2 linked regions of the Thiosocius teredinicola genome follow. The protein of the gene in region 1 interacts with the protein of each later gene in a pairwise test. Links are inferred from orthologs where the notes say so. Each region holds a gene or a part of one and is shown in the gene's direction. Other genes may lie near its edges.

Region 1 (7,557 bases):
CCGTCGGCATCGGTTCTGCACCGAATGCCCTGTTCATGCGCAAGGCTGCCGAGTTTGGTCGCGGCACCTTCACCTATGTCGGGAGTACTGCCGAGGTCGAAGCCAAAATCGGTGCGTTGTTTACCCAACTCAGTTCTCCCGTGCTTACCGATGTGCAGCTCCGTTGGTACCACGACGATGCGCTGACGGTGGTCGATCAGGCGCCGCGCACGGTTCCCGATCTGTACGCCGGCGAACCGCTGGTGGTCGCCGTCAGCGCCGCGCAAGCGCCGACGCGCGTCGAGATCGTGGGTCGGCTGGGTACAAAGCGCTGGAGCCATTCAGTGGATCTGCATGGCGGCGGAAAGGGCAGTGGCGTGCACGCCTTGTGGGCCCGCCGCACCATTGCCGATTGGATGGCGCGTCTGGTCATGGGCGAAAGCGCCGATGTGGTCAAGCGTGCGGTAGTCGATTTGGCGCTCGATCACCATCTGGTGAGTCGCTATACGAGCCTGGTTGCCGTCGACCGCACGCCGAGTCGGCCGCAGCAAGATCAGCTGAAGTCCGGCGAGGTCGCGGCGCGCCTGCCCGCGGGATGGTCCGCACAAGCGGTATTCGGCCGACTGCCGAGCACAGCTACCGATGCACGCCTTTACCTATGGGCGGGTTGTGCGCTGTTGTTGCTGGCCGGGCTCGCTTCGCGCCGCTGGAGGAACGCCTGATGCGCGGGTCGCTGCAGAGACTGTTGTTGGTCTGCGGCCTGGCGTGTGTCGCTTACGGTACCTACATTCCGGCCAAGGCATGGCTTGCCCAAGGCCTGTTGGAATCCGCGTGGGAGCGACGCCTGGCCGGTGAGGCATCGCCCAAACCCTGGCCGTGGGCCGACACCGTGCCACTGGCGCGACTCACCCAGCCGCGCCTGGGTATCGAGCAGGTGGTGTTGTCCGGTTCGAGCGGCCGGGTGCTGGCGTTTGGTCCGGGTCACATCCATGACTCGGCCCGGCCCGGGCAGGCGGGCAACGTGGTGCTCAGCGGTCACCGCGATACCCATTTTCGCTGGCTGAAAGAGCTGCGCGACGGCGACGAACTCGAACTACAGATCAGCGACGGTCGTGCGCGTCGTTATCAGGTCATACAGCGCGCCGTGTACCACGAGGACGAGGTCGGCCTGACCGATCCCCTGGATGGCGATCAGTTGCGCCTGGTCACCTGCTATCCGTTCGAAGGCGTTGATAGCGGCACACAGCAACGTTACGTGGTTACTGCGCGCCCTATAGTGCTTTAGCGGTTTTGTCGGGGTCGGGGCGGGCGACGGCGAAGCGGCTGTGACGGATCGAACGGCGTTGCTTGATTGCATACATCGCAGTGTCGGCGGCGTCGAAGACATCGGCAGGCGTAGCGTAGACGTCGGCATCGATATAGGCGGCGCCGATACTGAACTGACAACTGTCGACAGACGGTGTCGAGTTTTCCATCAGTTGGTGATCGTAGTCATGAATCAGCGCCGTCAGCCATTCTTCCAACGCCTCGGGCAGCATATTGGTCAGGATCAGCGCGAATTCATCACCGCCCAGGCGTGCGACGATATCGGTCGCACGGATACGCGAGCGCAGGTAAGCCGCGGTATTGCGCAGCACACGGTCGCCGCTGTGGTGACCGAACTCGTCGTTGATGTGCTTGAAATCGTTGAGGTCGATGATCACCAGGATCGACGGCCGTTGGCGGCGCGATTGTTCATGCAGGTGGGCCAGCATCAGGTCGAAGTAGCGTCGATTGAATACGCCGGTAAGCGGGTCGGAAAGCGATTGGTGGCGCAGTTCGTCGCGCTGCGTCTGGATCTTCAGCGCCAGGTGCTGGATGTCGCTGAGCAGGATCTGCGTTTCCTTGATCGAGGTGTTGCTGTCGGAATACTGGTAGCGCCCCGCGAGCACGTCGGCCAGCGTCGAATGCACGCGCGACATATCGGATTTGAAGCGCCACAAGGTGCGCCGCACCAGGTAGATGATGACGACGGCAGCCAACGTGAGAATGGCGATATCGGTGGCCAGCATCTCGGTGATATACGAACGCGATTCGACGCCCGGCCGGCGCAGCACCAGCTGCCATTCGGTCTCCGGAATAGTGGCCGAGTAGACCGCGGGTTCCTGAAAGCCGGCAGTCGCACCGGTGACCAGGCGGGCCGAGCCGGCGGCATCGCGCAGTTCGAACTGGTCGCCGTCGCGCGTCATGTTCTTCAGCAGGTCCTCGATCACGCTGAGACGGAAGCTGACGAACAACGATCCCGCGGTCTCGCCGGATGGCGATACGATCGTGGTCAGCAGATCGAAATGCTCCAGGCCGGCAACGTCGGTATGCAATAGTGGGTACCCGATATGTTCGCCGTGCGACAGCTTGCGCATGTCATTTTGGCAGGCGTCGCCGATGCGTTGGGCAAGCGGGTCGCCGAACACGACGCCGTGTTGCGACACCAACGCGGTGCCGAGGGAACCGGGCAGAACTCGTGCGACGTTCAGCGACCAATCGGTCATATCCTGGCTTTCGCCGAACTCGAGCAGGTTGCCGACTTCGGGATTGTTGGCCATCAGGTGCAGAATGCCCTGGTAGAACTGAACCTGGTTGCGTACCGCGATTGCGGCATTGCGCACAGTATCGAGTGCTTCGGCTTCCTGCCTTGTTTCGAGCGTTTGGTAGTTGGACTGCAAGACGTAGAGGCCGGTGCCGGTAGTGATCACAGTGACCGTGATCAGCAGCGCGATCAATAAGCCGGCGAGCTTGGCAATCGATATCTGCACGAACTGGAATCCTATCCATTCAATCCATGATGACAAGAGTATCGTCGAAGCTTGGCAAAACCTTAAGGGGTGGAAGGGAAACGTTTTTGCGATACAGCTCCTTCGCTTGGCGCCTCAAGTACGCGAAGATACGCGCGCCGCAAGGACGACCGGTCCCGAAACGCGCCGACAGAAGAGTTGAGTAGAAGCATTCATGGCAGCGAAAAAAAAGAAAGCGAGCACTCGTCGCCGAGGCAAACGCAAGACAACGACAAAAAAACCGAGAATCTGGTGGCGGGTACTGCTCGGGCTGGTGGTCTTCGGTGCGCTGGTGATCGGCGGCTACAGCGTCTATCTCAGCAAGACGGTGCGGGTGAAGTTCGACGGCAAACGTTGGGCGGAACCGGCACAGATTTTTGCGCGTCCACTCGACCTCTACGTCGGTGCCAGCGTATCGCCGGCCCAATTGAAGGCCGAGCTGCAGTTTCTCGGTTATCGCGCGGTTTCCAAGGTCAGCGGACCGGCGCAGTGGTCGCAGAAGGGTAACCGCTTCACGATCCATACCCGCGATTTCCATTTCTGGGACGGCGATGAGCAGGGGCGGACGATTGTCGTCGACACCTCACGCGCCGGCATCACCCGGATGCGCGGGCAGGGGAGCGACAATCTCGACCTGGTGCGACTCGAACCGGCGTTGGTCGGCAGCATCTATCCGGCGCACAACGAAGACCGTGTCCTGGTCAAGCGCAGCGACCTGCCAGATCACCTGATCTGGGGGCTGTTGGCGGTCGAAGATCGCCGCTTCTACGATCATGCCGGCGTTGACCTGCGCGGTATCGCGCGCGCCATGATCGCCAACATTCGCGCCGGTCGAACCGTGCAGGGCGGCAGCACGCTGACCCAGCAATTGGTCAAGAATTTCATCCTGACCTCGGAGCGTTCGCTGTGGCGTAAGTTCAACGAGGCCTTGATGGCCCTGATCGTCGACGCACGCTACGACAAGGACGAGATTCTCGAGGCCTACGCCAATGAGATCTTCCTCGGCCAGGAGGGCGATCGCGCGATCCACGGCTTCGGCCTCGGTGCGCATTTCTACTTCAACCGGCCGCTGCGCGAACTGCGCCTGCATGAAACGGCGTTGCTGGTGGGCTTGGTGCGTGGTGCGTCTTACTACAACCCGCGCAAGCACCCGCAGCGGGCATTGGAACGTCGCAACCTGGTGATCACGCAGATCCTTGAACAGGGCTTTATCGATCAGGCGACCGCCGACGCGGCGCGCAAGCAGCCGCTGGGTGTGACCAAACGTGGCTCGGCCAACGATTACCGTGTGCCGGCCTTCGTCGATCTGGTGCGTCGCCAATTGCGCCGCGACTACCGCGAGGAAGACCTCACATCGGAAGGGCTGCGCATCTTCACCACGCTCGATCCCTGGGTACAGCAACAGGCGGTCAAGGCACTACGCAAGCGTTTGGCGCAGATCGAGAAGGCGCGTGGTATCGAAGCCGGCAGTCTGCAGGGTGCGTTGGTGGTGTCGTCGGCCCAGGATGGCGAGATCCAGGCGCTGGTGGGCGACCGCGATGCCGGCTACAGCGGTTTCAATCGTGCCCTCGATGCGGTGCGTCCGATCGGCTCGCTGGTCAAACCGGCGGTCTATCTCACGGCGCTGTCGCAACCCTCGCGCTACACGCTCAGTTCGCTGATCGACGACCAGCCGGTCGACATCACGCTACGCGGTGGTCAGCGCTGGCAACCGAAAAACTACGACCGCCAGGTCTATGGCGAGGTACCGTTGCACGAGGCGTTGGCGCGCTCGCTCAACCTGGCGACGGTCAATCTCGGTCTTGAGATGGGGCTGCCACCGATCATCTCCACGCTGCATGCGCTCGGTGTGAATCGCGACATCCCGCCTTATCCCTCATTGCTGCTCGGCTCGGTTTCGCTGTCGCCGCTCGAAGTGACCCAGGTCTACCAGACGATCGCCGCCGGGGGCTTCCGCTCACCGCTCAAATCGATCCGCGCGGTACTCGATGCACGTCAGCAACCCCTGCAGCGTTATCCGCTGACCGTGAGTCAGGCGGCCGATCCGGCGGCGGTGTTTCTGTTGACGCGTAACCTGGTCGAGGTGACCGAGGCCGGCACCGCCGCTGCACTGCCGCGGTATCTTTCCGGCGGTCTGCAGGTTGCCGGCAAGACCGGCACGACGAACGATCTGCGCGATAGCTGGTTCGCCGGCTTTTCGGCCGACCGCGTGGCGGTTGCCTGGGTCGGTCGCGACGACAATGCATCCACCGGTCTGACTGGGGCGAGCGGTGCCCTGCCGGTCTGGGCCGACCTGATGGCCAACATCGACAATGCCTCGCTGCAACTCGTGTTGCCGCCCGGGGTTGAATATCATTGGGTCGATCAATACGGTCGTCTGGCCGCGGAAACCTGCGAAGGTGCGGTGGCGTTCCCGTACATTTCCGGTTCCGAGCCGACGGAAACCGCGGAATGCGTCGAACAACGCGGTTTAGGGGGTTTCCTTCAAAACCTGTTCCAGTAATCTCGGCGCTCAGTAATTAGCCAGGTGGAAAGAGTTCATGCTTGAGTTTGTGGGTGATCGCTGGCGCACCGCCGTGCGCGGCATCGTGCTGGTCGGATTGACCATGGTTCTGGCGGCCTGTGGCGGTTATACCCGTACCGACCGCCCGGCCGATGTCGAAACGCGTAGCGAAACACCGCCGCCGACCGACGGCCGCCCGCAGATCGCGGCGTACAAGCCGCCGGCACAGCCTAAATTCGCCAAACCCGCACCGAAACGGGCCGTCGAGGTGCTGATGCGGCGTTCGAGCGATCAGCAGCGCGCCGGTGATCTCGACGGCGCCACCGTCAGCCTTGAAAGGGCATTGCGTATCTCGCCCGACGATGCGGCGCTGTGGAACCGCCTCGCCGAGGTTCGCATGGCCCAGCAGCGCCACGCGCTGGTCGTCCAGCTTGCTGCCAAATCGAATGCACTGGCGAGTGCCAACGATCGCGATCTGCGTCGCCGCAACTGGTTGCTGATTGCCGGTGCCAAGCGCGCCATGGGCGACGCCTCCGGGGCGCGGTATGCTGAGAACCAGGCAGCCGCATCACGCTGAACTAAACGGAGCCCGCACGCCATGGCCGATATCCAGCTTTCATCCGAACTACTCGACGACATCCAACAGGCGGTGTTGAAACAAGACCCGGACGCCGACGCCGGGGTTGTCATGCAATACCTGGTCGCCGTGACCGGCTACATACTTGCCAACCAACGCTCGATGCCGCCGGCCGACCGCGAAGCCTTTCTCGACGAGCTGTGCGGCTTTGCCCGTCATGTGCACGACGATGTTTCCAAGCCCGCCGCGCAGCCGGCCGCACCACCGGCAGGCCAGGCATTCGGCTACTGGGAACCGCCGAAGAGCTGAGTGCGGCGGCTGGACCTCACCGCGTTGGTCGCGGTGAATTTCCCTGTCGCACTGAAGTCTTACGCCGCTTCGGTATAGAATCTCGGTACTAGACCGAGAGTGATGCCCGTTTGAGCAATCCCTACGCCGCCGACAAACTGATTGCGCAAGCCCGCCAGCTGGCGGCCGAATATCGCCGGACGATGGGTAAACCGCTGCCCGGCATCAGCAATGAGATCGCCGAACACGACGCCGCCCGCCTGTTGAACCTCGAGCCGTCGTCGAATGCCGAGGCCGGCTGGGACGCCGTCGATCCGCAGAGCGGTGCACGCATCCAGATCAAGAGCCGCACCATCTTCGACGAGAGCAAGAGCGGACAACGCATCGGCCAGCTCAAGATGAACCAGCAATGGGACGCGGTGGTGCTGGTGTTGATGGACGAAGACTACGAGCCCTACGAGATCTACCAGGCCTCGCGTGATGACCTGGCCGAGTTCGTGGATGCGTCCAGCAGCAGCCGGCAGAAGCGCGGCGCCATGTCGGTGGCGCGCTTCAAGGTGATCGGCGAACTCGTCTGGGACAAGGTCAACGGTCGCCAGGACGGCGTGTGGGACAACCAGACCGGCTGATTGCCGCGTTTTCTGTATAGCGAATGGATATCGATGATGTACTCGGCCCCGAAGGGCTGTTGGCGCGCACCGTTGAGGGTTTCGCCTATCGTCAGCAGCAGCTCGAGATGGCCAACACGGTCGCCGAGGCGTTGGAGCAGGGCGGCCAACTGATCGCCGAGGCCGGCACCGGTACCGGCAAAACCTTCGCCTACCTTGTACCGGCGTTGCTGTCCGGGCAGAAGGTCATCATCTCCACCGGTACCCGCAACCTGCAGGACCAACTCTTTCTGCGCGATCTGCCCCGCCTGCGCGATGCCATGGCCAGCCCCGCCAAGGTCGCCCTACTGAAGGGCCGCGCCAACTATCTGTGCGTGCATCGCATGGAGACCAATCTGCAGGACAGCCGCGGCCACACGCCCGAGGGTCTGCGTTGGTTGCTGCAGGTGCGCGACTGGGCGGGCACGACCCAACGCGGCGATATCAGCGAGCTTGCCGATATTCCCGAAGATGCCAGCATCTGGCCGCTGGTGACCTCGACCACCGACAACTGCCTGGGCCAGGAGTGTGCGGCGTGGAGCAAGTGTCACCTGGTCGAGGCGCGTCGGCGCGCGCAGGAGGCCGACGTGGTGGTCGTCAATCATCACCTGCTGTGCGCCGATTTCGCGATCAAGGACGACGGTTTCGGCGAGCTGTTGCCCGGTGCCGATGCCTTCATCATCGATGAAGCGCACCAGCTGCCCGAGGTCGCGAGCAATTTTTTCGGCACTACCGTGAGTACGCGCCAGATCG
Region 2 (3,498 bases), 2.6 Mb from region 1 along the record:
TCAAAGAGAAGTTCAAGCACCCGGCAACGCGCACCTTCCAGGCGATCCGCATCTTCATCAACCGCGAGCTCGAAGACCTGCAAGTCTGCCTGCGTGATTCGTTGAACGTGTTGGCCCGCGGGGCACGCCTTGTCGTCATCAGTTTCCATTCGCTGGAAGACCGCATCGTCAAGCGCTTCATGCGTGATCAGGCCAAGGGGCCGAAGTTGCCCAAGGGCCTGCCGGTAACCCATGTCGAGACCCAGGGTGCGCTGCGCCTGGTCGGCAAATCACAACGTGCATCCGAGGCCGAGATCGAAAACAACCCGCGTGCACGCAGCGCGGTGCTGCGTATCGCAGAGGTGCCGGCATGACGCGTGGGCAGTTGTTCATGGTCAGTTTCCTGGGTGTCGCAGTCGTGCTCAGTGGCATCGGCGTGGTGTATGCCAAGTACGAGTCGCGCGCGATGTTTGTCGAATTGCAGGATCTGCGCGCCGAGCGCGACCAAGTCGACATGGAGTGGGGCCGTCTGCAGCTCGAACTGGCGACCCGTGGTGCGCTCGGTCGGGTGATGTCGATCGCGCACGAGCGTTTGGAGATGCGCGTGCCCCCGGCAGAACAGATTGTGGTGGTGAAGTAGATGGCCGCAAAAAGGGACAAGCGGGCGCGCCAGGCGCGACGCCAGGAAAAGGCGCTGCCGAGTTACGCCGGGCGGCGCTACACGGTACTCGGTATCTTCGTTTTGGCCGGTGCTGCGCTGATCTGGCGCGCCGTCGACCAACAGATTCTCGAAAAAGATTTTCTGCAATCGGAAGGTGCAGACCGCTACATCGCGCGCGTCGACGTGCCGGCCCATCGGGGTCTGATCACCGATCGTCGCGGCGATGTGCTCGCCCTGAGCACGCCGGTCGATTCGATCGCCGCCAACCCGCGCGTGCTGGGCAGCGATACCCGGCAGTTGGTTGTGCTCGCCAAGGCATTGCGGATCGACCCTGAAGGTCTGCGGGCGCGCCTGGCGCGTTACAGCCAACGTCACTTTGTCTACCTCAAGCGGCGTATGCCGCCGGCCGAGGCCGCGCATGTTCTGCAGGTCGCCAAGGCGAACGATATCAACGGTGTGCACGTAGAGCGCGAATACAAGCGCTACTACCCGGCAGGCGAGGTGTTTGCACATGTGCTGGGCTTCACCGACGTCGATGATTTCGGCCAGGAAGGCCTCGAACTGGCATTCGACCCGGATCTGCGTGGTGAGCCAGGTGCCAAGCGTGTGATGCGCGATGGTCGTCGCCAGGTAGTGGACGACATCGAAAACATCAAGAGCCCGCGCGCCGGCAACCATCTGGCCCTGAGCATCGATCAGCGACTGCAATTCATCGCGTATCGCGAGCTCAAGACGGCGGTCAAACGCAATCGCGCCAAGTCCGGTTCGGCGGTGCTGCTCGATGCACAGACCGGTGAGATCCTGGCATTGGTGAACCAGCCGTCATTCAATCCCAACGGCGACCGCTCGAACCGTGCCGGTCGTCTGCGCAACCGCGCCTTGACCGACGTGTTCGAGCCGGGCTCGACGATGAAGCCTTTTACCGTCGCCGCAGCGCTCGACAAAGGCACTATTCACGCCGACTCGATGATCGATACCGCGCCGGGTTACTACTATCTGGGCCGTTCGCAGGTCAAGGATTCGAAGAATCTGGGCATGATCGACGTTGCGACCGTGCTGCGCCGGTCGAGCAACGTGGGTGCCAGCCGGATCGCGCTTGGCTTGGAAAAACGCGACCTGTGGCGAGTGATGCAACAGCTCGGTTTCGGTAGCCAGGTCGGTACCGGTTTCCCGGGAGAGGTCGCCGGCCAGTTGAGCGACTACCAACGCTGGGCGCAGATCGACCAGGCGACCTTGTCGTTTGGGTACGGCATTTCGGTGACCACGCTGCAACTGGCTCAGGCTTACGGCGCGCTGGCTAACGACGGGGTGCTGATGCCGGCGACCTTGCTCAAGCGCGATGCGCCGGTAAAGGGGCGTCGCGTGTTCAATGCGCAGAACACCCGCCACATCCGACGGATGCTCGAATCGGTGGTCGGCGACGAAGGTACCGCGCCGCAGGCGGCAGTGCCCGGATATCGCGTCGCCGGCAAGACCGGTACGGTCAAAAAGTTCGGGCCCAACGGTTACAGCGATGCGCGTTACCTGTCGTTGTTCGCCGGTATGGCGCCGGCTGAAAAACCGCGTTTCGTCATGGCGGTAATGATCAATGAACCACAGGCCGGCAAGTACTACGGCGGCAGTGTGGCTGGACCGGTGTTCTCGGCGGTGATGGCCGAAGCGCTGCGCCTGTTGAACGTAACGCCCGACGTGGCGATCGATCCTGCGCTGCGTGTCGCGCACAGTGGTGAGAATCGATGATGGCGCAACGTCCGGATCACAAAAGCATTCTGCTCGCCGATCTGTTGCCAGGATTGTCCGGAATGGATTGGGCGCGCCACCAGGTGGTCAACTCGCTGACGCTGGACAGTCGCGAAGTGGAAGAGAAGGGGCTTTGGCTGGCTTTGCAGGGCACCCGTGGGCACGCACTCGATTATTTCGAAGAGGCACGCAAGCGCGGTGCGGTTGCAGTGATCGCCGAGCCAAGCGACAAATGGAACCGTGATCGAATCGCGCGTCTGTCGGCCGATGTGCCGGTGGTGACCTTGCCGGGCCTGCGTCGCCAGGCCGGTGAAATCGCGGCGCGTTTCTTCGGTCAGGCAGCGCATGCGATGCGCATCGTTGGTGTGACCGGCACCAACGGTAAGACCACAGTCACGCATTTTCTCGCGCAGGCGCTGTCGACCAAGGTGCCGACCGCCGTGCTTGGAACCGTCGGCAATGGTTTTCCCGGCGCTCTCGAGCCCGCTTCGCATACCACGCTGGATGCCGTCTCTCTGCATGCCATGTTGGGACGGCTCTTCGGGCGCGGCGCTCGCGCGGTGGCGATGGAGGTGTCGTCGCATGCCTTGCATCAGCATCGCGTTGCCGGTGTGCCGTTTCATACCGCGGTGTTCACCAACCTAAGTCGTGACCACCAGGACTACCACCCCAGCATGCAGGACTATGCCGACGCCAAGGCGCGCTTGTTCCGCAGCGCCGGTCTGAGCATGGCCGTGATCAATGTCGACGATCCGGTCGGTGCAAACCTCGCAGCCGACGTTCGCAAGCGGGTGTTCACGATCGCGGTGGGCAGTTCATCGAAGGTTACGCGCCTGGGCGATCGTTTCGTTTATCTGCGCAATGTCGAGGCGCGTGCCGATGGCTTGGTGGTGGACTTTGCCTCGAGCTGGGGTGCCGGCGAGTTGAAGACCCGTCTGCTCGGCCACTTCAATGCCGAGAATCTGGCGCTGACGTTGGCCGTGCTGTTGGCGTGGGACATGCCGTTGAGCACCGCGGTTGCCGCGCTGGAAGCGGTCGAGCCGGTCGATGGGCGCATGCGGGTGTTTCTGGCGCCGAACCGTCCACGGGTCGTCGTCGACTATGCGCATACACCGGCC

Evidence for each region.
Region 2: the proteins of mrcB (region 1) and B1781_RS18225 interact in binary tests that used the Escherichia coli proteins (3 or more experiments, as listed by UniProt). The link is inferred for Thiosocius teredinicola from one-to-one orthologs.

The regions. Positions count from the first base shown.
Region 1 is NZ_CP019936.1:1,245,522-1,253,078, forward strand. Bases 2,624-5,628 are described here. They hold mrcB (penicillin-binding protein 1B), read left to right. Parts: upstream 2,624-2,964; coding sequence 2,965-5,292; downstream 5,293-5,628. Other genes in these bases: B1781_RS06105 (GGDEF domain-containing protein), read right to left, coding at 2,624-2,771; B1781_RS06115 (tetratricopeptide repeat protein), read left to right, coding at 5,330-5,628. Outside these bases: B1781_RS06095 (marine proteobacterial sortase target protein), read left to right, coding at 1-701; B1781_RS06100 (class GN sortase), read left to right, coding at 701-1,264; more of B1781_RS06105, read right to left, coding at 1,251-2,623; more of B1781_RS06115, read left to right, coding at 5,629-5,869; B1781_RS06120 (hypothetical protein), read left to right, coding at 5,891-6,178; B1781_RS06125 (hypothetical protein), read left to right, coding at 6,289-6,786; B1781_RS06130 (ATP-dependent DNA helicase), read left to right, coding at 6,810-7,557. UniProt on the Escherichia coli protein: Cell wall formation. Synthesis of cross-linked peptidoglycan from the lipid intermediates.
Region 2 is NZ_CP019936.1:3,844,470-3,847,967, reverse strand. Bases 1-2,999 are described here. They hold B1781_RS18225 (peptidoglycan D,D-transpeptidase FtsI family protein), read left to right. Parts: upstream 1-619; coding sequence 620-2,380; downstream 2,381-2,999. Other genes in these bases: B1781_RS18220 (UDP-N-acetylmuramoyl-L-alanyl-D-glutamate--2,6-diaminopimelate ligase), read left to right, coding at 2,377-2,999; ftsL (cell division protein FtsL), read left to right, coding at 350-619; rsmH (16S rRNA (cytosine(1402)-N(4))-methyltransferase RsmH), read left to right, coding at 1-353. Outside these bases: more of B1781_RS18220, read left to right, coding at 3,000-3,498. UniProt on the Escherichia coli protein: Essential cell division protein that catalyzes cross-linking of the peptidoglycan cell wall at the division septum. Required for localization of FtsN.